Regions from separate parts of the Streptomyces sp. NPDC059371 genome, predicted to be linked through region 3. Evidence: riboswitches for the same ligand, from Rfam matches in the RefSeq annotation. Region 3 holds a riboswitch; each other region holds the start of a gene.
What was found. Region 3 has a riboswitch for cyclic di-AMP ahead of ACFXGX_RS04600 (M23 family metallopeptidase). Riboswitches for the same ligand answer to the same signal wherever they lie in the genome.

Region 1: another riboswitch for cyclic di-AMP. It lies ahead of ACFXGX_RS40450 (NlpC/P60 family protein); the one in region 3 lies ahead of ACFXGX_RS04600 (M23 family metallopeptidase).
Region 2: another riboswitch for cyclic di-AMP. It lies ahead of ACFXGX_RS20620 (peptidoglycan DD-metalloendopeptidase family protein); the one in region 3 lies ahead of ACFXGX_RS04600 (M23 family metallopeptidase).
Region 4: another riboswitch for cyclic di-AMP. It lies ahead of ACFXGX_RS25230 (transglycosylase family protein); the one in region 3 lies ahead of ACFXGX_RS04600 (M23 family metallopeptidase).

What each region holds. Positions count from the first base shown of each region.
Region 1 covers NZ_JBHYXD010000141.1:8,237-13,886, forward strand. The annotation lists gene ACFXGX_RS40435 (beta-glucanase) at 203-907, shown strand; gene ACFXGX_RS40440 (alpha/beta fold hydrolase) at 1,304-2,050, shown strand; gene ACFXGX_RS40445 (hypothetical protein) at 2,064-2,294, opposite strand; cyclic di-AMP (ydaO/yuaA leader) riboswitch at 2,714-2,885, shown strand; gene ACFXGX_RS40450 (NlpC/P60 family protein) at 2,893-5,025, shown strand; gene ACFXGX_RS40455 (hypothetical protein) at 5,084-5,401, opposite strand; gene ACFXGX_RS40460 (helix-turn-helix transcriptional regulator) at 5,626-5,650, shown strand, end outside.
Region 2 covers NZ_JBHYXD010000034.1:35,710-41,359, reverse strand. The annotation lists gene ACFXGX_RS20640 (aspartate aminotransferase family protein) at 1-355, shown strand, start outside; gene ACFXGX_RS20635 (helix-turn-helix domain-containing protein) at 539-1,177, shown strand; gene ACFXGX_RS20630 (DUF6126 family protein) at 1,204-1,320, shown strand; gene ACFXGX_RS20625 (tyrosine-protein phosphatase) at 1,349-2,146, opposite strand; cyclic di-AMP (ydaO/yuaA leader) riboswitch at 2,802-2,957, shown strand; gene ACFXGX_RS20620 (peptidoglycan DD-metalloendopeptidase family protein) at 2,962-3,864, shown strand; gene ACFXGX_RS20615 (SGNH/GDSL hydrolase family protein) at 4,136-4,921, shown strand; gene ACFXGX_RS20610 (TetR/AcrR family transcriptional regulator) at 5,642-5,650, opposite strand, start outside.
Region 3 covers NZ_JBHYXD010000005.1:18,776-24,425, reverse strand. The annotation lists gene ACFXGX_RS04615 (dihydrofolate reductase family protein) at 1-22, shown strand, start outside; tRNA gene ACFXGX_RS04610 (tRNA-Met) at 107-180, shown strand; gene ACFXGX_RS04605 (PP2C family protein-serine/threonine phosphatase) at 466-1,536, shown strand; cyclic di-AMP (ydaO/yuaA leader) riboswitch at 1,752-1,908, shown strand; gene ACFXGX_RS04600 (M23 family metallopeptidase) at 1,920-2,954, shown strand; gene ACFXGX_RS04595 (aldo/keto reductase) at 3,098-4,042, shown strand; gene ACFXGX_RS04590 (PrsW family intramembrane metalloprotease) at 4,108-5,454, opposite strand; gene trmB (tRNA (guanosine(46)-N7)-methyltransferase TrmB) at 5,544-5,650, opposite strand, start outside.
Region 4 covers NZ_JBHYXD010000049.1:18,592-24,241, reverse strand. The annotation lists gene ACFXGX_RS25245 (globin domain-containing protein) at 1-254, opposite strand, end outside; gene ACFXGX_RS25240 (cytochrome P450) at 696-1,967, shown strand; gene ACFXGX_RS25235 (transglycosylase family protein) at 2,282-3,154, shown strand; cyclic di-AMP (ydaO/yuaA leader) riboswitch at 3,338-3,531, shown strand; gene ACFXGX_RS25230 (transglycosylase family protein) at 3,536-4,231, shown strand; gene eno (phosphopyruvate hydratase) at 4,574-5,650, shown strand, end outside.

The DNA of each region.
Region 1 (5,650 bases), on a different contig from region 3:
ATCCGCGATCTGCATCCGTGATCGGCGAGGGGCGCGGGGCGCAGGCGGCGGCGCGCGGTACGTGGAAGACGCCGCGCGCCGGAGTACGACCGGTTCACCCCGATGGGTTGTTTTGTGGCGGGTTGAGATGAACAGGGCGTGGATGTCGGAGGCTTGGGGAGAACCTGGACGTTCGCGAAACGCCGTCATCGAGGAGTGCCGCGTGTCCGATGTCGTCTTCACGGCGGATTTCGCCTCGACTCGTCAATGGGTCGCGGGCCATTCCTGGGCCTATCCCGACGGCGGTCCGGTCAACCCGGACGACGGCAAACTCGACCACCTGGTCACCGACCCCTCCTACAGCCGGACGGGCCGCTTCCGGGCCACTCGGCGCCCGGACGGCGACTGGGACGCGGGCCTGCTCACCACCGAGGGCAGCGCGGACGGGTTCATGGTCCGCACGGGGGACGTGCTGGAGGCACGGGTCAAGCTGCCCACGGTGACGGGGGCCTGGCCGGCGATCTGGACGTGGCGGGACGGCGGTCAGGAGATCGACGTCTTCGAGTACCACCCCGACAACCCCGACCTGCTGGAACTGTCCAACCACGTACGCAACACCCACCGCTACTACCGGAACCCCGCGATCCAGCCGGGTGCCTGGGTCGACCTCGTGGTCGAGCTCGGCGCCCTCCGGGTCGTGTGGTGGGTCAACGGAATCCGGGCTTTCGACGACCGGCGCGGAGTGGGCAGATCCTGGCACGCCTATCTCATCGTCAACCTCTCCGTCTGCGCGGGGCGATACCACCCGCCGCCGCCTCCCGAGGCCTCCGAGATGGACTTCGAGGTGGCCCGGCTGGCGGTCCGCAGGCCCCCGGCCGGCAGACCTTTCCCCGCGACGGAGGAGTACGAGGCCGACGTCCTCGACTGACGCCGGAGCGGGGCCTCGGCAGATGCAGCCGGGCAGGTGCATCCGCCGGGGCCCTCGGCGCGGAAGTACGGCATCAGAAGCGACGCTGCGCCGGTGCGCGTCGCGCCGACGGGTGCCGAGGGCCATGCCGAATCCGCAACCGGGGGACGCCCCCGAGTCCGCCTACGTCAGTCACGTCGGCAACTGCCGCACGTGCCAACGGGAGTCGGGGCGCTGCCCGCAGGCGGCCCGCCTCTGGCGTTTCTACCAGGAATGGCGCAATGGTTACCGCGCGCGGCCCGAGCCCGCGGAGTGAGCCGCGGAGTGAGCTTGGGGCGGGTCCGCGGTCGGTGAGACGATTCCTCCTCACGGTTCAGTGCGAGGCGTGGACGAAGCGCCGGTAGGTGGAGAGGTGTCATGCGAGGTTCTGTGCGGATGTCCGCCGACGATGTGTCCCGGTCCGGGGAGACCGGCGCCTCCGTGGCGCTGCGGCCCTGCCGCGTCCCTCGTCCGGACGGGGAACCGGCGCGCGCGGCCGTACTGATCCTTCACGGCGGCACCGCCGACAGCAAGGCCCCGTTGCGGCCGTGGAACCTGGCACGCGCCCGGATGCGGCCGTTCGTGCGCTCCGTGACACGGGCCCTGGCGGACGAGGACACGTTCGTCGGGCAGGTGCGCTACCGCCACCGGGGATGGAACGGCGCGGACGCCGACCCCGTCGCCGACGTTCTGCTGGCACTGGACGAACTCGCCGCTCTGGTGGGGGAGGTGCCGGTCGTGCTCGTGGGTCACTCGATGGGCGGGCGCGCCGCTCTGCGGGCCGCGGCCGCACCCCAGGTCCGGGCCGTGGTGGCGCTGGCACCCTGGTGCCCGGAGGGTGAGCCGGTGACCCACCTCCGGGACAAACGCGTGATCGTGCTGCACGGGGACCGGGACCGGGTCACCGACCCCGTGGAGTCGTTCGCCCTCGTCCGCCGGGCCGCGGAGGCTGGTTGCTCCGCGAGCGCCGTGCGGGTCGAGGGCGGGGACCACGCGATGCTCCGCCGCGCGCGGACCTGGCATCGGGCCACGGGCGCTACGGTCGCCGAGCTGGTGACCCTGATCGGCGCCGGCCTCGACCCGCTCCCCGCCGAACGGCCGGGCGCAGAGCCTGGCGTTCTGTAGGGCGTCCCGGGCGTCAGGAGCCCGGTGTGTCGAGCCGGTCGTCGGGATCGGGGGTGGGGGAGAAGGCGCGGCGCGTACCCGACGCCGGTCGTGCGGCGGACGAGGGAAGCGGGGCGCCCGTCGACGGATCCCAGCTCAGGATCCACTCGAAGTCGCGTTGCAGCCGACGTGCTTCGCTTCGCACGAGCGTCGGTATGTCACCGCGTTCGGAGATCAGTTGGGCATAGATCGGGGCATCGTGCACGTGGGGATCCTCGACTCGCTCTCGTGGTCTGACGTGCTTCGACGGTACGGCCGGCAGGTGGTCGCAGCGGTGATCCGGCCAGCTCGGCCAGAACCGGTCAAGGTGTGACCAAAGGGCGCCGTCGATGTCGAACGACATGCCAGGGAACGCCAGTTCTGTGCACACTTTCGACACATCCGAGTTGGCCGGACGTGTGACCCGCGGCTCCGGACCGGGCGCCGGCCTCGCTCGTCCCAACGGCCGTGCTCAGCCGCCTTTTCGAGTACGGCCCGTGTCCTCACGGTCGCGCTGCGGGACGGTGCGATGAAGGTCACGAAAATGTATCGGACATCTGGGACGTGGATCTTCACATCGGGTGCACACCATCGCTAAGTTGGCGACCAGGCCGCCCGACTCCCTCCGGCGAAGCTCGCCGGGCGGTGCGGCCTCCGCCGAGTCCTGCCTGTCCTCGTGGCAGCGGGAGCCGGGGACCCACCGAACCTGGGGTGAATCGGCCAACTGCCTTTCGGGGCAGGGGCCGTAGGGCATACCTTCCGGAATCGTCCGCCCGAACCCGACAGCTAACCCGGTAGGCGGACGACGGAAGGAGCACCACTCCATGGCGCCGGAACGCACCCCGCCCAGCGGCGAAGAAGTCGCCCGACGACTCTCGTCCCTCTACGACCAGGCGGAGCTCGCCACCGGTAACTTCAACGGGACCCGCGCCCTGGCGAACTCCAACCGCAGGCCGGGCCGACGGAACGCCGGTCAGGGGAGCGGAGTCTCCGACGCCGCCCAGGACGACCTGATGCGCCAGTGGTTCGACGGGGCGCGTTCCCGGTTCGGACCCTCGGCCCCGGCCGCGCTACCGGCCGACAGACAGCCGGAGCGTGGCGGCGGAGGTGCTCGTCCGAAGGAGGCCGCGAAGGGGTCCCGTGGGTCCTCGTCGGACCTTCCGACGATCTACGAGCTGGAACAACTCGTACGGCCCGTTGCCGAGTTGACGGCCGCCCCGGTGCTGGAGCTGACCGCCGGTCCGGCTTCGGAGCCGGGTGCGCGCCCCGCACTGGAGCTGACCGCCGGTCCGCCCGCCGCGCTCCCGGCCGGCGGCGCCCCGGCGGCACCGGGATCCGAGGTGGCGGTCCGTGCGGGGCTCCGCGCGGGGGCCGTTCCGGCCGCCGCGCCGCAGCAGTCCTCGCCGCACGTCAAGAAGCAGAGCGCCCGGCGCAAGCTCGCCGTCGCGCGGGAGCTGATGGCGCGGCACATGGCACGGCAGGGCATGCCCGTGGCGCAGATGCCGGCCATCGAGTACCGGCCGGCGGCCCCGCAGACCGGTTCGTTCCCGACGGCCCCGCAGACCGGTTCGTTCCCGGCGGTCGGTCAGACGGGTTCGTTCCCGGCGGTCGATCAGACCGGCTCGTTCCCCTCGGTCGCCCAGACCGGTACCTTCCCGTCGGTCGCTCAGCCCACCGCGTTTCCCGCGGCTCCGCAGACCGCCGCGTTCCCGTCCGCCGCGCAGACGGGCACCTTCCCGTCGGTCGGACAGACCGGTACCTTCCCGTCGGTCGGCCAGACGGGTTCGTTCCCGTCGGTCGCTCAGCCCACCGCGTTCCCGGCGGCTCCGCAGACCGCCGCGTTCCCGTCCGCCGCGCAGACGGGCACCTTCCCGTCCGCCGCGCAGACCGGTACGTTCCCGTCGGTCGCTCAGGCGCCCGCGTTCCAGGCGGCGCCCCAGCCGACCCCGTACGAGGCGGTGCCCCAGGCCGCGCCCGCGCCCGGGGTCTTCGACACGGGTTCCATGCCCCGGGCGTACGAGCCGGCGCCCCCGGCCGCCCAGCCCAAGGCGGTCATCCTGCCCCGCGGGTACGAAGCGCCCGCCCCGGCCCCCGAGTACACGTCGGTGCTCCTGCCCCTCTCGTACGAGAAGCCGACGCGTCCCAGCGGGTACCAGCCGGCCCCGGTGCCCCCGATGAGCCAGCCGGCGCCCCAGCCTCCGGCGTACGAGGCCGCGCCGCGCCCCGCCGCCTATCAGCCGGCCCCGATGCCTCCGGTGAGCGAGCCGGCGCCCCAGCCTCCGGCGTACGAGGCCGCGCCGCGTCCGGCCGCCTATCAGCCGGCCCCGATGCCTCCGGTGAGCGAGCCGGCGCCCCAGCCGCCCGCGTACGAGGCCGCGCCGCGTCCGGCCGCCTATCAGTCGGCTCCGATGCCCCCCGCGAACCAGCCGACGCCTCCGTCGGCCGACGACGCCTGGCGGCAGTCGTTGCGGCCGACCGGCAACCAGCAGGCGTGGCCCGCCGCCCCCGGGGCCGCCGGCACGAACCCGGGGTTCGACATCGACAGCCTCGTCACCGGTGCGGTAGCCGTCGCCGCCGTCCCGCCGGTCGTCGGACACGACAGCAGAGCCGCCGAGGCGGTCGCCTTCGCCCGCGCTCAGATCGGCAGCCCGTGCGTGTGGGGAGCGTCCGGACCCGGTTCGTACGACCCCTCCGGTCTCACCCAGGCGGCCTGGAAGAGCGCGGGAGTCATGCTCCCCCGTGCGACGCAGGAGCAGGCGCAGGCCGGCCCGGCGGTCGACCTCGGTGCCATCCAGCCCGGTGACCTGGTCTTCTTCCACGCCAACGTGAGCCACGTGGGTCTCTACGTGGGGGACGGCATGATGGTCCACGCGCCGAGTCCCGGAGCGCGGATCAGCGAGGAGTCGGTCGAATACGCCGGACGGGCGGCCATCCACAGCGTCGTACGCCCGGTCTGAGCCCCGGCTCGGCCGTCCTGGACGTACCCGGCACCGGGCCGTCCAGGACGTAGCGCCGTCAGAACTCGCTGTCGATCCCCGTGACGGCGGCGGGTCCCAGCGGCGCGTCGTCCGCGGTCAGGCCGCTGTCCAGGAGCGCACCGGAGACCAGTCGTACGGCCTCGGCCTCGGCGCTTCTCCGGTCCGCCGCCTCGACCTCGAGCCGGACGGAGAACCTGTTGTCCTCGTCGACGGAGAGCAGGCTCAGCTCCTCGCTCTCGCCCAGGTCCGTGTTCTGCGGGTCCTGGGGGCGAAGCCTGCGTTCCACGTCGGCGCGGGAGGCCTCCGGGAGGCCGTGGACGAACGTCCCGGGAACGGTGATGACGTAGGTGGTCACAGGAGCTCCTAGTGCGGCCGGCGCGAGGGCCTGAAGTGCGGTCGGTTGTGTGATCGCCCGTATACCCCGCATTGTGCCGGGCACCCGGCTCTTCTTCGCGTCGGGCGGCGCCCGACGTGCCGCGGCCGCGTGCTCGGCGGAGCCCGCCGTGCGGAGCCCGCCGGCGGCGGCCGGACCCCGGCGGTGCCTGCCGCGCGGTGATCGCGTGGCGATACCGTCGCCCCATGGCTGACGCTAGGTTGACCACCG
Region 2 (5,650 bases), on a different contig from region 3:
CCGCTACGAACTGCTCAGCGAGGTGCGCGGGCGGGGTCTGATGATCGGCATCGAGTTCGGGCGGCCCGCGTCGCTCAAGCTGCGCAGCCGCTGGACCATGCTGCAGGCCGCGCGCAAGGGGCTGTTCGCGCAGATGGTCGTCGTACCGCTGCTCCAGCGGCACCGCATCCTCACCCAGGTCTCCGGCGACCACCTGGAGGTGATCAAACTGATCCCGCCGCTGGTCATCGACGAGCGGGATGTCGACCGGTTCGTAGAGGCCTTCACCGCGGTGATGGAGGACGCGCACAACGGCGGCGGGCTGATGTGGGACTTCGGGAAGACGCTGGTGAAGCAGGCGGTGGCGAACCGCTGAGACCCGGCCGGACCGACGGCCCGCCGCGGGCGGTGCGGGTGCGGCCGGCAGCCGGCGAGGCGGTGCGGGTGCGGCCGGCGACCGGCGGGGATGCGGCCGGGCGAGATGGATCGTGTCCGGCGAGGCTTTTGCCTCTGGGGCAATAATATTGCCCCAGAGGCAATTGTTTGGCTCAATGGTTCCATGAGCACTGCCGATCCAGGGACGGCCGAAGAGCCGTCCGCCGAGCTGCACGCCGTGGCGCCCCGGCTCCGCGCCCTGCGCCGCGGCGCGTCTCTCACGCTGGAGGCCGCCGCCCGCGCCGCCGGACTCTCGCCCGCCCATCTGTCCCGGCTGGAGACCGGGCAGCGCCAGCCCTCGCTGCCGATGCTGCTCACGCTGGCCCGTGTCTACAGTACGACGGTTTCCGAACTGCTCGGCGAGACGGTCCCCGACCGTGACGCGGTCGTACGGGCCGCCGAAATGGAGCCGGCCCCGGCGGGCGGCTGGACCTACTGGCAGGCGGGCTCCGCGGGCCGCGGCATGCAGGCCCTGCGTGTGCACGTCCCCTACGGTTCCCAGGGCGACATCGTGCGCGTCCACCCGGGCGAGGAGTGGCTGTACGTCCTCAAGGGGCGGCTCAGTCTGCGCCTCGGGGACACCGCGCACATCCTCGCGCCGGGAGACAGCGCCCACTTCGACTCGCTGACCCCGCACCGCATCGCCGCCGCCGAGCGCGACGGAGCCGATCTCCTCTTCGTACACACCCTGCTGCAGAGCCCCGTCGCCGCGCTGTGCCTCGGCCCGGCGACGGGCCACCCCACCCCGGGAGAGACGTCATGACCGAACCCACGGAACGCCGCCGGTCCATGGAGGACAAGTTCCCTCGCGCCCTGTGGGTGCGGCTGATCATCTACGTCGCCGTCGGCCACCTGTTCGCGGCCTTCATCTACCTGCTCTTCACGCTGGGCGCGCAGAACCAGTAGCGCCCGGGTCGGGGAGCGTGGCTTCGGCTCAGTCCAGGAGCCGCGCGCGAAGGCGCTCCCGGAGCTCCGGCGTGAGCCCCAGCCCCTGTTCCAGGTAGGCCTCGACGCTGCCCCAGTTCTCCTCGATCGTCTCGAAGGCGGCTGTCAGGTACTCGGCGCGCGCGTCGAACAGCGGGCTGAGCAGTTCCATGACCTCGGGGGAGTAGGTGCCGGCCGAGGAGCCGCTGCGGTGGACCTTGTAGCGGCGGTGGGCGGCGTTCGACTCCAGGTAGTCGGTCACGATCGCCTCGCGCTCGACGCCGAGGGCGAGCAGGGTGACCGCGATGGACAGCCCGGCGCGGTCCTTGCCCGCCGCGCAGTGCATCAGCGCGGGCACGCTGTCGTCGGCCAGGGCGTGCAGCACCTGCGCGTGCTCGGCCGTGCGTTCCCTGATGATCGTGCGGTAGGAGTTGATCATCCGGTTGGCGCCCTTGCCGTCGCCGAGGAGCCCGCGAAGCTGGTCGATGTCGCCGTCGCGGACCATCTTCCAGAACTCGCTGCCGTCCGCCGGGTCGCTCAGCGGGAGGTTCACGTTCCGCACGCCCGGCAGTTCGACGTCCGGGCCCTCCAGCTTCTGGTCCGCGGCGTTGCGGAAGTCGAAGATCGTGTGGAGACCCAGGGAGGCGAGGAACGCGGCGTCCTCCTCCGTGGCGTGCGCGAGGTGGCCGCTGCGGAACAGATGCCCGTAGCGCACTCGCCGGCCGTCCGCGGTGGGCAGTCCGCCCACGTCGCGGAAGTTCCGCACTCCGCCGAGCTCGGGCTCGGTCGACGGGACCTGCTGCGTCACGGGGGCTCCTCCCATTCGGCCGTCGGCGTCGCCGGGCTGGACTCGGCGCCGCTCGTCGGCAGTTGTACCGGCTTGCGCTGTCGACGATACGACATAGGTTCCTCGGGCAATGAGTTGTCCACAGGCGGCCTTCTCGCGTACGGAAAGCCCTGGAAGCGGTGCTCCACAGCTCACTGGATCGAATGCCCGTTCGATAAATGTGCGAGGCCGACCGTCGGGCTGGTCGCACCCTTCTCGTCGCGTGAGGCCTGCAGGGCAATTGCTATGAAATGCGGCATTGCGAGTGTGCCGTTTTGCGTGCCGCCTCATACAGAGATCCGGATGTGCCGGATATCCGCCTGCGTCGCATCTGACCTTTCTGTCCGAATAGGCACCTTCGTTACAACTGGCCCTGGAATAGGGCACCCTGGGGCGAGTCGCGTGAGGAGCGTCATATTCGTGACGATGCGTTGCCGTCCTCATTTCTCAACCCGCCAGGATTCACGGGCGGGTTGAGAGGTCCGGAAGATCGTCACTCCACGGAGGGTGACGACGATTTCCGCATGGATCAAGAAAGGCGAGCGCACAGAAACCGCCCATAGTTGTCGACGCGCTCTCATCTCGCTTACGTTCTGCCTCAATCCGGACGGACGCCCAATCCTGCCGCCGCCCGGAATCCGCACACTCACCCGTACACGGCAGGAGCGGGGGACCCACAGGTTCCGTGCCTGGTCCGGTCTCCGGAACAGGCTAGGGGTACAGCCGCGCAGCAGCGGCCGGGCATCTCCAGCCCGCACCCGACAGCTCACCCCGCAGGCGCCGGAGAGGAATTCGTCATGCCCGCGAAGGGTAAGCACCGCCGTCCCAAGTCCCTGCGTTTCACCCGCTCGATAGCCGTGGCCGGAACCGGTGGCGCCGCACTCGCGCTGCCCCTGATGGGAGCGTCGGGCGCCCAGGCCGCGACCCCCGCCACCGCCGTCGCGCACCATGTCGAGAAGGCCGCGACCGCCGCCCCCGCCGAGAAGTCCGCCAAGACCGCCGCGGTCAAGACGTACGCGGTGAAGCGCGGTGACTACCTCTCGAAGATCGCCGACGAGCAGAACGTCGGCGGCGGCTGGAAGAAGATCTACGCGGACAACCGCTCCGCGATCGGCAGCGACCCGTCGCTGATCCACCCCGGTCTGAAGCTGTCGCTCGGCAAGAAGGCCGCCTCCGCCGCCCACTCGGCGACGCAGTCGGCCACTCGGACGACCACCTCGGCGAAGCCCGCCCAGGCGACCCCGGCCGACGACACGACCGCGTCCGACACGGCCTCCACCAACAGCTCCTCCGGCTACACCCTGCCGGTCGACAGCAGCAGCGTCGGCACCGGTTACAAGGTGGCGGGCAGCATGTGGTCCAGCGGCTACCACACGGGCGTGGACTTCGTGGTCCCGACCGGCACCACGCTCAAGTCCATCGCGGCGGGCACCGTCGTCTCCGCGGGCTGGGGCGGCGCCTACGGCAACCAGGTCGTCATCCAGCACGCCGACGGCAAGTACTCCCAGTACGCCCACATGTCGTCGCTGTCCGTCTCGGCGGGGCAGACCGTGACCGAGGGGCAGCAGATCGGCCTCTCCGGCGCGACCGGCAACGTGACCGGACCGCACCTGCACTTCGAGATCCGCACCACGCCGGACTACGGCTCCGACATCGACCCGGTCGCGTACCTGCGCTCGCACGGTGTCGCCGTGGGCTGACGCCCCTTTTCCTCCTGCTCCTGACGGCAGGAAGATCTCCGAAGGCCGGACCCCATGATCCCCTGGGTCCGGCCTTCGGTGTTCCCGTGGCGCGGCCCCGAGTCGATCGCTGCCTCAACATCCTTGACGCGGGCCTTATTCCAGAGTTGACCAATGCTTGGCGAGTGGCTTATCTCACCGTCCGTCAACCCTTCCCTACGGTCGCGTAGCTCACATCAATAGGTGAATCATGCTTGATGTGGCAGACGATTCGAAGAGTGACAAGAGATCAGTGATCGGGTCGTACGTGGCGGTGGGGGACAGCTTCACCGAGGGCGTCGGCGACCCCGGGCCCGACGGAGCTTTCGTCGGCTGGGCCGACCGGTTCGCGGTACTTCTCGCGGACCGCAGGCCCGAGGGCGATTTCGACTACACCAATCTCGCCGTGCGCGGCAAACTGCTCGACCAGATCGTCGAGTCCCAGCTCCAGAGGGCGAAGGAACTCGGCCCGGACCTGGTCTCGTTCTGCGCCGGCGGCAACGACATCATCCGCCCCGGCACCGACCCCGACGAGGTCGCGGAGCGCTTCGAGCGCGCGATCGCCGACCTCACCTCCGCCGTCGGCACCGTCATGGTGACGACCGGCTTCGACACCCGTGACGTTCCCGTGCTCAAGCATCTGCGCGGCAAGATCGCCACCTACAACGGACATGTGCGGGCCATCGCGGACCGCTACGGCTGTCCCGTCCTCGACCTCTGGTCCCTGAAGACGGTCCAGGACCGCCGGGCCTGGGACGGCGACCGGCTGCACCTCTCGCCCGAGGGGCACACCCGGGTGGCGCTCCGTGCCGGACAGGTACTCGGCCTCGAGGTCCCGGCCGACCCGGACCAGCCCTGGCCGCCCCTGCCGCCGCGCGGCACGCTGGAGGTGCGCCGCGACAACATCCAGTGGGCGCGCGAGTATCTGGTCCCGTGGATCGGACGGCGACTGCGCGGGGAGTCCTCGGGCGATCACGTCTCGGCCAAGGGGGCCCTGTCCCCGGACGACATCAAGCTGCGCATCGAGTCGGTGGCCTGAGCCGCTACCGGCCCTGCCGACGGTCCCGGTTGGGCGGGCGTCACCGACTCTGGCGGCGGGACCGGCTTTGGCCGGCGAGCCCGGCTTGGCCGACGGGACCGGCACGGTCGGCGAGCCCGGCTGCGGTGGCGGTCCCGGCTTGACCGGGCCGGACCGCCTTGGCCGGTGGACCAGTTCGGCCGGCGGACCAGCACGGCCTGCAGGATTCCTCAGCCGGCGGGACCGGCTCGGTCGGCGGGGCCGGGCCGACCGGCCGACTGGCACCTCGTCCGGGACCGGTCCGACCGGCCGGGACCGAGTGCCCGTAGCGCGGCCGCACCCGCCCAGGGCGTTCAGGAGCGCCACTCGCTTCCGGCGGCTCCGGGACGATCGCCGTCGCCACGGTCCGAACAGTGGAGTCGGGTGAGGCGCGATACGCGGGAGGAGCCGGGCCGGGGTCGGGGCCGTGATCCGAGGTCGGGTTGGGGGCCGGGTCGGGGTAGTGACCCGAGGCCAGGTCGGGATCCGGGGCGGAGTAGTGACCCGAGGCCGGGTTGGGATCCGGGTCGGGCTCGTGACCCGAGGTCGGGCCGGGATCCGGGGCGGGTTCGTGACCCGAGGTCGGGTCGAGGTCGGGACCCGAGGCCAGGTCGGGGTCCGAGTTCGGGTCGGGGGCCGGGGCCAGATTGCGATCCGAGGCCGTTCGACGCACCCCGCCTCTGCCTCGCCCCCGCGCGAGGGTCAGCGCAC
Region 3 (5,650 bases):
CCGGCATCTGGCGGCCCGGTAGGGAGCGGGTGCCCGCGCCGCTGGAGGGGCGGGTTTGAACGGGTGTGCTTCGGGTCCCGCGGATGGCGTACACTGATTTCAACGACGCGGGGTGGAGCAGCTCGGTAGCTCGCTGGGCTCATAACCCAGAGGTCGCAGGTTCAAATCCTGTCCCCGCTACTGAAGGCCAAGGGCCGGAACTCGGATTCATGAGTTCCGGCCCTTGGTGTTTGTCCCGCCGTCTTTCTCCGGCCGGTTCCGTTCCGGCGGGCGGCGCCTTTCTCCCCCGGTCGGGCCACAGGGGTTGCCCGCCGCCTCCGCGCCGGTTCTTCTGGACGGGTGGGGCAGCCAGGAGGTGAGCGGCGGACCGGACAGTTTCACGACCGGGCCGGCCGGCCGTCCCGCGGTGTCCGAGGGTCCGGGAGTGTCCCGTCGCCCGGTCCGGCGGCAGCGGACCCGCGCCGGATCGTGAGGGCACGCGCCTTCGTCCGGGCCCTGCCCGTGCTGCTCGTCGCCGCCGGGATCGTCTACGACTACCTCACCCCGTCGGAATTCACCGCGGCCCCCCTGTTCGCGGCCGCGCCCCTGGTCGCCGCGCCCCTCTACTCGCTGCGCGGAACCGTTCTCGCCGGTGTCCTCGCCGTGGGCGCGGTCCTCGTGACGCACTGTGTGCTCGACATCGTCCTTCAGGTCGACGCGGTCACCGAGGTGGTCACCGTGGCGACGGCCGCCGTCCTCGCCGTCCTCATCAACACCGTGGTCCGGCGCGGCGACGAACGGCTCGCCTCCGTCCGGGAGATCGCCGAGTTCGCGCAGCGCGCCGTGCTGCCCGAGCCCGAGGCGCGGATCGCCGGGCTCGAGGTCGCGGCCCGGTACGAGGCGGCCCAGGAGGACGCGTTCATCGGCGGGGACCTGTACGCGGTGCAGGACTCCCCGTACGGCGTGCGGCTGGTCGTCGGGGACGTACGGGGGAAGGGGATGACCGCGGTGGCCGCCGTCGCGACGGTGGTCGGGGCGTTCGGGGAGGCGGCAGAGCGGGAGGCGACCCTGGGGGGTGTCGCGGAGCGCCTGGACCGGGCGCTGACGCGCGCCGGCACCCGGCGCGACAGCATCGACGCGGTCGAGGGGTTCACGACCGCCGTCCTCGCCGAGGTCCCGCGGGGCGAGGAGGTCGTACGCGTCGTCAACCGCGGCCATCCGCCGCCCCTGCTGCTGCATCCCGACGGCACGCTCGTCACCCTCACCGCCGAGTCATTCGCGCTGCCGCTCGGGATGAGTGAACTGGGAAGCCTGCCCGCCCCGACGCTGCGGGAGGGATTTCCGCGCGGGGCGACGCTGCTCCTGCACACCGACGGACTGTCCGAGGCCCGCGACGCGCGGGGGGAGTTCTTCGATCCGGCCGCCTGGCTGGCCGGGCGGGTCTTTCCCGGCCCCGAGGCGTTGCTGACCGCTCTCTTCGAGGCGGTCCGCGAGCACACGGGCGGCCCGCTGACGGACGACATGGCGCTGCTCGCCGTCCGGCGTCACGAGCAGTGATCGGACCGTGCCCCTCCGCATAACGACTGACTTACCGTCAGGGAAATCCGTGCAAGCGCCACGTGGTCAACTCGCCCGTTTTTCATCGTCCGTGACCCCAAAGTCCTGGCCAAGAGGCGTTAATGATCAGTCAGAACAGCTTGGAATTCGGTGCCTGGGTCTATTAACGTTCGATAACGCAGCGCGGTCGTCACAACCGTCACAAGAGACGGCTCCGTGCGCACGCGCCGAATCCCGTAAGGGAACCGGGGAACCAACTCGTGGGGTGAATCGAGCGTATTCCGCCGTGGAAGCACGGTGGCCGTACGCGCGTAGGAGACCTTCCTGCTCCGAACCCGTCAGCTAACCCGGTAGGCGGCAAGGAAGGAAAGGAGTGCGCCCAGGTGGCGTCCAACCGGCCCGCTCAGCCAACCTCGTTCACGCCGAACGAAGCCCACACCTTCGGCTATGGCAAGGACGAGGGCCCCTGGGAGGAGTGGAACCCCACCGCGGATTCCCTCGCTCCCGTCCGCGGCCGGCACCGCACGGGCAAGCAGCGCGGCGGAGGACTCGCCCGCAGCTCCACGGTTCTCGGCGTCGGTGTCATAGCCGCCGTCGGTGGTGGTGGCATCGCCAGCGCCGCTCCGGGCAAGGCGCCCGTCTCGATCTCACTGCCCGACCTGTCGTCGGTCACCGAGTCGGCCAAGGCCCTGATATCGGACGGCGGATCCAGCACCCCCAAGGGCTCCACGACCCCGCTCACCACCGCCGGTCTGACCAGCGCCGACACGGCCCAGGGCAGCAGCGACGCCGGTGAGGCGCTGCGCGACCGCATCATGGCGCAGGCCCAGTCGCAGCAGAACCAGGCCGACACCGCCACGCAGAAGGCCGTCCAGACCGCCGCCGCGCAGAAGGCCGTCCAGGCCGCCGCCAAGCAGCAGGACGAGGCCCAGGCCAAGGAAACCGCCGCGAAGAAGAAGGCGGAGGAGGCGGCCAAGCAGAAGGCCGAGGCCGAGCGTCTCGCCGAGCTCGCCAAGAGCTACTCGCTGCCGACCTCGTCGTACACGCTGACCTCGCGCTTCGGTGAGGCCGGCTCCATGTGGTCCTCCGGCTACCACACCGGACTCGACTTCGCGGCGCCCACCGGCACGCTGATCAAGGCGATCCACAGCGGCACCATCACCGAGGCCGGCTGGGCCGGCGCGTACGGCTACCGCACGATCCTCACCCTCGACGACGGTACGGAGCTCTGGTTCTGCCACCAGTCGTCGATCAGCGTCACCGTCGGCCAGAAGGTCGCCACGGGCGATGTCATCGGACGCGTGGGCGCCACGGGCAACGTCACCGGGCCGCACCTGCACCTCGAAGTGCACCCCGGCGGCGCCGCCACCGGCATCGACCCGATGGCATGGCTCCAGAGCAAGGGCATCAACCCCTGATCTCCGATCTCCGGCAGCCCTGACGTCAACCCCCCCGACGTCAGGGCTGTCGGTCGTCCGGGCGCGGACGGCGGCGCGCACCGCGCCCACCGCGCCCGATGATTGTGGAATACATCCATCCGGTAGGGGCGTTGAGGCCGTACATGACTTCTCTTCGCAAACTCGGTTCGTCCGACCTCGAGGTCTTCCCGCTCTCCCTCGGGGGCAACGTCTTCGGCTGGACGGCCGACGAGACCCGGTCCTTCGCCGTGCTCGACGCCTACGCCGCCGCCGGCGGCAACTTCCTCGACACGGCCGACTCCTACTCGGCCTGGGTCGAGGGCAACGAGGGCGGCGAGTCCGAGACCGTCATCGGCAAGTGGCTGAAGAGCCGCGGCAACCGCGCGGACATCGTGGTCGCCACCAAGGTCAGCCAGCACCCCGCGTACCCCGGCCTGTCCGGTGCCAACATCAAGGCCGCGGCCGACGCGTCACTGCGCCGCCTGGGCACCGACCACATCGACCTCTACTACACGCACTTCGACAAGCCGGAGGTGCCGGTCGAGGAGATCATCGGCGCCCTCGACGAGCTGGTGCGGGCCGGCAAGGTGCGGCACATCGCCGCCTCCAACATCTCCCCGGAGCGGCTGCGGGAGTCCCTGGAGTTCTCCGACCGCGAGGGCCTCGCCCGGTACGTCGCGCTCCAGCCCCACTACAACCTCGTCTCGCGCGACACCTACGAGGGCGCCCTGCTGGAGGTCGCGTCCCGGGCCGGTCTGGCGGCCGTCCCGTACTTCGCGCTCGCCGCCGGATTCCTCACCGGCAAGTACCGCCCCGGCGCCACGGTCGACTCTCCGAGGGCGGCCGGCGCGGCCAAGCACCTCACCACGGAACGCGGGCCACGGGTCCTCGCCGCCCTCGACGAGATCGCGGCAGCCCACGACGTCGCCGTCCCGACGGTCGCCCTCGCCTGGCTGGCCGCACAGCCGACGGTCGCCGCGCCGATCGCCTCCGCCCGCACGGTGGAGCAGCTCCCGGCCCTGCTCGGCGTCGCGGACCTGGTGCTGACGGACGACGAACTGACGCGCCTTTCGCAGGCGTCGGCGTAACAGCCGGACCGTCGGCGCGGTGCACGGTGATGCCCGCCGGCGCACCGCGCCGTGACCGTCCCGCGCTACGAGCTGTACGGGTTGTACGCGGGATACGGGGCCGGCGCGGACGCCTGGACCGGCCACCCGTACGGCCGCGCGGGCGGGGTCACGTACCCGTACCCCTGGGGCGGCCAGGGCGACGGCACGGGCAGCGGGGCCGTGGCGCGGGCCGCGTAGGCGAGAGCCGGACGGGCGATCTCCCGGCGGCGCCACAGCTCCTCCAGCAACTCACGCTCCCGTACGACGAAGTCGGCGCCCGCACGGCCCCGGCGCCCCCGGTGGCGCAGGAACGCCAGCGAGGTCGCGTACGCCTCGTACTCCGCCACCGAGCGGGCCGCGCCCTTCCCGAAGTGGTGCCCGGCGTACTCGCGCGCGAGCTGCCGCGCCCGCATCGAGCCGAGCGCCCACGGCTCGGCCGCGCCCAGCCAGCCCGCGGCGGTGTACACGGGCAGTTCGGCGCGGACGGTCCGCAGCTCGCGTTGCCGCGTCCAGACGACGAGCCAGGTCAGCAGCCCGAACGCGGGCACCATGAACGCCGCGTACACCCCGAAGAACCCGAACCGGCCGAAGCCCGAGGAGCCGTTCCAGATCGCGTGCATGCCCATCGCGAGCAGCAGACCGGTCAGGGGGAGCAGCACCCGGCGCGCGTGCTGGCGTTCGGCGGACAGTGCCGCGACGCCGAAGCCGATGCCCGTCAGCACGGTGAACAGGGGATGCGCGAAGGGCGACATCACCACCCGGACGAAGAACGTCGCCGCGGTGACGGAGGCGATCCCGCTCTCCCCGCTGAGCTGGTCGGTGCCGAACGCGGTGCCGAGATAGAGGATGTTCTCGGTGAACGCGAAGCCGGTTGCGGTGACCCCGGCGATGACGACACCGTCGACGATCCCGGTGAAGTCCCGTCTGCGGAAGAGGAACACGAGCAGGACGGCCGCCGCCTTCGCCGACTCCTCGACGACCGGCGCTATGACGGTCGCGCCGAGTGTGTCGGCGCCCGAGGGATCCGCGGTCGTCATGGCGATCCAGCGGGTGGCGAAGCTGTTGGCGACGATCGCTATGAGCGCGGCCGCGCAGGCGCCCCAGGCGAAGGAGAAGAACAGGTTGCGCCAGGGGCCCGGTTCGACCCGGTCCAGCCACCGGAAGGCGGCTATGAGCAGCGGCACGGGGAACACGGCCAGTCCGAGACCGACCAGGAAGCCCTCGGTCCCGGTCTGTTCGCGGACGAGGGCGAGGATCACCAGACCCGACATCGCGAGCAGGGTGATCAGGGCTCCGTACCGCACCCAACCGCGCTGCCACCAGTGCGGATGTCTTGGCGCACGCCCGGTGGGGGCACCGGGCCGGTTCGGGTACGGCGGATGGATGGCCACGGCATTGACCCTAACGAGGGAGGGCGTGGCCCGCGACGGCAGCCGGGGTCCCCGGGATGTCCCGGTGGACGCCGGCAGGTGTGTGCGGGTCAGACGCCCGGGGTGTGCTGGTCTCGATGCTGTACGCGCCGGAAGAGGAGGTCGTTCACCACATGACCCTTGTCCAGTCCCTGGCCCTCGAAACGGGTCAGCGGCC
Region 4 (5,650 bases), on a different contig from region 3:
AGGTACTTGCGGTGGTCGCGGCCGAGGCTCCGTAAGTACCGCGGCAGGTCCGGATCCTCCAGCTTGTCCGTGACGAAGGTGAGCGCCGCGAAGAGCCGGTCCCGCTGCCGTTCCATGTCCTGGGCGAGGTCCGCCGGGAACAGCGCGCGGAGCTGCGGGTTGTGGCGGAAGAGGTGCGAGTAGAAGTACTTGACCGCGAACTCGGCCCGTCGTTCCACGACCGCGAAGCTGGATCTGAGAATTTCGGGGTCCACGGCAGGAAAGTAGGGAGATGCGTGGCGCCGGGGTCAAACAGCCGGCCATGTCAGGACGGTCCGGGGCGAACCGGGTGTTCGGGGCCACGGCCTCCCGCGGACCCGGTGGTCAGGCGGTCGCCGCTTCCCGCGGGCCTGGTGGTCAAGAAGCCTGGCTGTCAGGCGGTCGCGGTCTCCCCCGGACCCGGTGGCCAGGAAGCCGCGATCTCCTGCGGGCCTGACGGTCAGGCGGTCGCCGTCCCCCCCGGACCCGGTCTCCCCCGGACCCGGTGGTCGGTTGGTAGGGGTCTCCCGCAGGCCTGACGGTCGGGAAGTCGGCGTCTCCCGCGGGCCTGGTGGTCAACCGGTCGGCGTCTCCCGCGGGTCCGGTGGTCGGGAGGGCGTCGGCTCGGCCGATCCGGTGGGCGGGGGTCCGCGGGCCGGTGCGGATACCGTCGGGGAGTGACCGAGCACGAAGCCTCCGCCAGCGCCGCCCCCGAACTCTTCACCTGGGAGTTCGCCACCGACCCCTACCCGGCCTACGCCTGGCTCAGGGAGAACGCGCCCGTGCACCGCACGCGGCTGCCCAGCGGGGTGGAGGCCTGGCTCGTCACGCGGTACGCCGACGCCCGGCAGACGCTCGCCGACCAGCGGCTGTCCAAGAATCCCGCGCATCACGACGAGCCCGCGCACGCGAAGGGCCGGACCGGGATCCCCGGGGAGCGCAAGGCCGAGCTGATGACGCATCTGCTGAACATCGACCCGCCGGACCACACCCGGCTGCGAAAGCTCGTCAGCAAGGCGTTCACACCCCGGCGCGTGGCCGAATTCGCACCGCGGGTGCAGGAGCTGACGGATCAGCTCATCGCCGGGTTCGCGGCCAGGGGTTCCGCGGACCTCATCCACGAGTTCGCCTTCCCGCTCCCCATCTACGCCATCTGCGACCTGCTCGGCGTTCCGCGCGAGGACCAGGACGACTTCCGGGACTGGGCGGGCATGATGATCCGGCACGGCGGCGGGCCGAGGGGCGGGGTGGCCCGGTCCGTGAAGAAGATGCGCGGGTATCTCGCCGAACTCATCCACCGCAAGCGCGAGGCGCTGACCGCGGAGCCCGAGCCCGGCGAGGACCTCATCTCGGGGCTCATCCGCGCCTCGGACCACGGCGAGCACCTCACCGAGAACGAGGCCGCCGCGATGGCCTTCATCCTGCTCTTCGCGGGGTTCGAGACCACGGTCAACCTCATCGGGAACGGGATGCACGCCCTGCTCACCCACCCCGGGCAGCGGGCCCGGCTGCAGGCCTCCCTCGCGGCCGGGGAGAGCGGGCTGCTGGAGACGGGCGTGGAGGAACTCCTGCGCTACGACGGGCCCGTCGAACTGGCCACGTGGCGGTTCGCGACCGAGGACGTGCGGATCGGCGGGCAGGACATCGCGGCCGGCGACCCCGTGCTCGTGGTCCTCGCGGCCGCGGACCGCGACCCCGAGCGCTTCGAACAGCCGGACACGCTCGATCTCTCACGACGTGACCTTCAGCACTTGGGTTACGGCCACGGCATCCACTACTGCCTGGGCGCGCCGCTCGCCCGGCTGGAGGGGCAGACCGCGCTGGGTACGCTCCTCGGCCGTCTTCCCGACATCCAACTCGCCGGAGAATCGGCTGATTTGCGCTGGCGCGGAGGGCTCATTATGCGCGGATTGCGTACGCTTCCGGTGGAGTTCACCCCGGTCAAATAGGACGCGATCGGTGCATCGACGACCCTTCGACGGCCGCGCTGAAGCGGCGATTCCGCATACCGGAAAGGCGCCTTCACGGCCACCGGAAGGTGACGCTCCGTCAAATCTGTGATCTTCGCGTGATCAGTAGTGCATCGACTTGTAACCAGCGTTCGAGTGCGACTACCTTCACCCATCAACGCGGCACCTGCGCCACTCACTTAGGCAGGAGTCGCGGTGCTCCCCGCTGTCGCTCGAAAGGCTCTCGCATGCTCTCCGGGAACGGCCGTCACCGTCGCCCTCGCCAGGCCCCGGCTCTCATCGTCGCCGCAGGGGTGACCGGATCGGCGATCGTCATCCCGTTGCTCGCCGCGGCGAGCGCCAGCGCGGCCGACGGGACCACCTGGGACCGGGTGGCACAGTGCGAGAGCGGTGGCGCGTGGAGCGCCAACGAAGCCAACGGGTACTACGGCGGCCTTCAGCTCGACCACGACAACTGGGAAACGCACGGCGGCCTCGAGTACGCCCCGACGGCCGATCAGGCCAGCCGCTCGCAGCAGATAGCCGTCGCCGAGAAGGTGCTCGCCGACACGGGCCTCGCGGCCTGGCCGACGTGCGGGCCGCTCTCGGGTCTCGGCAAGGGCTCCGCCGGCATCAGCGTCGACACGGGCGTGGCCGGCGACTCGTCGAGCACCGGCGACGACTCCGGTTCGTATATTTCGTCCGGTCTGGCGACTTCGCCCAGCTCGTCCCCTTCGAGTGATTCGTCCGGTTCGGCCGAGTCCTCCGACGCGGCCGGCGACACCGCCACGCCCAGCGCCTCGCAGAGCTCCGACAGTGCGGACGCGGCGACCGGCAAGAGTGATGAGTCGTCCAAGTCGGGACAGAAGGAAGCCGCTTCGACCCCGTCCACCTCGGCGGGTTCCGGCACCGGGCGACACCGCGGCGGGGGCGCCGCGGAGAGCACGGCCGACAGCCGGACCGACGACTCCACGGGGCGTCATGCCGCGAGCCCCGAGGCCGACGCCCCCGACACCGAGTACGTCGCACACGCCATCGGGAACCTCTGGAGCGTTTCCGACGCCCTTGGCCTCGAAAGCGGATGGGGCGACCTGCCCAAGGTGGACGCGGCCTCGGCCGACGGCGGTCCCGGCCTCGTCGTTCCTGGTCGGAGCATCGCGGACACGGTCGAAACGGTGCAAAAGTAGAGGGAGTTAGCGCCCCGGTTCGCTGGGGAATGTCCCATTTGGAGCAAGTGAGAGATGGGTCTCAGAAGCCCTGATCGTCTTTGAAATTCCGCCAATCGACTGCTTACGGTCGTGACTGCTCGCCACAGCGGGCTCCGACGGTCGCAACGCCGAATCCTGCCAACGGCCGTACGGGAACAGTCGTCGCGTCATGCGCCGTAGGCAGGAGCGGGGGACCCAAGGTAAGTGCCGGGCCCGGGAGTCGAGAGACACCCGGGAACGGCTTGGGGTGAAGCCGCGTGCCGGAGGTCCTGGAGACGGGACCGAGGGCATGCGGCCGGGCAACTCATTCGGCCCGAACCCGACAGCTCACCTCGCAGGCGTCGGTGAGGGGATCTCTCCATGCTGTTCTCCGGCAAGGGCAAGCACCGCCGCCCGAACAAGGCCACCCGTGTCGCCACGCTCGCCGGTGTCACCGGCGTCGCCATCGCCGCCCCGCTGATGGCGGCGGGCAATGCCTCCGCGGCCACCGGCTCCGAGTGGGACGCCGTCGCCCAGTGCGAGTCCGGCGGCAACTGGTCGATCAACACCGGCAACGGTTACTACGGCGGCCTGCAGTTCTCGTCCTCCACCTGGGCCGCGTACGGCGGTACCGCCTACGCCTCGACCGCCGACCAGGCCTCGAAGTCCCAGCAGATCTCCATCGGCGAGAAGGTCCTCGCCGCACAGGGCAAGGGCGCCTGGCCGACCTGCGGCACCGGCCTGTCGAGCACCCCGTACGGCGGCGGCTCGGCCCCGGCGGCCCCGTCGGCGCCCTCCTCGCCGAGCACCTCGCAGAGCGCCCCGGCCACCCGTGCGACGGAGCAGCCCGCCTCCCGTTCCGCGGAGCGCCCCGCCCAGAAGACCGTCACCACCCCGACCGGCAAGAAGGTCAAGAAGGGTGACGGCGAGTACAAGGTCGTCAAGGGTGACACCCTCAGCTCGATCGCCGAGAAGAAGCACGTCAAGGGCGGCTGGCAGAAGCTGTTCAAGCTGAACAAGGGCATCGTCACCGACGCCGACTTCATCTACCCGGGCCAGCAGCTCCACCTGCGCTGAGCGGCGCGGCACGCCGGTTGACCCGGCCGCCTTCGGCGGAGGGCGGCCGTGATTCCGGCACCCCGCCGCGACGCCCGGCAGGCAACGCCCCCTCGTGGGGTCTCCGCACGCACCGGAGACCCGCCGAGGTCCCCCGTCCCCACGGGCTCCCCGCTCCGGCACGTGTTCCCCCGCACGAGCCGGAGCGGGGTTTTTTATTTCTTTTTTTGTTCCGTTCAGGAACAATATGTAGGCTCAGTCCGCTCAAGGGGTGGTCGATCGCTGGCCGATCCCCCTGAGCCGGTTAGGCTCATCCCGCGGGGCTGCCAAGCTCCGCGTACCGCGTCACATCCCAATAAGGAGATGCTCGTGCCGTCCATCGACGTCGTCGTAGCCCGGGAAATCCTGGACTCCCGAGGCAACCCCACGGTCGAGGTCGAGGTCGGCCTCGACGACGGCAGCACGGGTCGTGCCGCCGTTCCGTCCGGCGCCTCCACCGGAGCGTTCGAGGCCATCGAGCTTCGCGACGGTGACCCGAACCGCTACCAGGGCAAGGGTGTCGAGAAGGCCGTCCTCGCCGTCATCGAGCAGATCGGCCCGGAGCTCGTCGGCTACGACGCCACCGAGCAGCGCCTGATCGACCAGGCGATGTTCGACCTGGACGCCACCGACAACAAGGCCTCGCTCGGCGCCAACGCCATCCTCGGCGTCTCGCTCGCCGTCGCGCACGCCGCCTCCGAGGCGTCCGACCTGCCGCTCTTCCGTTACCTGGGCGGACCGAACGCGCACCTGCTGCCCGTTCCGATGATGAACATCCTGAACGGCGGCTCGCACGCCGACTCCAACGTGGACATCCAGGAGTTCATGATCGCCCCGATCGGCGCGGAGTCCTTCTCCGAGGCCCTGCGCTGGGGCGCCGAGGTCTACCACACCCTCAAGAAGGTGCTGAAGACCAAGGGCCTGTCCACCGGCCTCGGCGACGAGGGCGGCTTCGCCCCGAACCTGGAGTCCAACCGCGCCGCCCTCGACCTCATCCTCGAGGCCATCAAGGAGGCCGGTTACATCCCCGGCGAGCAGATCGCCCTCGCCCTCGACGTCGCCGCCTCCGAGTTCTACAAGGACGGCAAGTACCTCTTCGAGGGCAAGGAGCGCTCCGCCGCCGAGATGACCGAGTACTACGCCGAGCTCGTCGCGGCGTACCCGCTCGTCTCCATCGAGGACCCGCTGTACGAGGACGACTGGGCCGGCTGGAAGGTCATCACCGACAAGCTGGGCGACAAGGTCCAGATCGTCGGCGACGACCTCTTCGTCACCAACCCGGAGCGCCTGGCCCGCGGCATCGAGGAGGGCTCCGCCAACGCCCTGCTCGTCAAGGTCAACCAGATCGGTTCGCTGACCGAGACCCTGGACGCCGTCGAGCTGGCCCAGCGCAACGGCTTC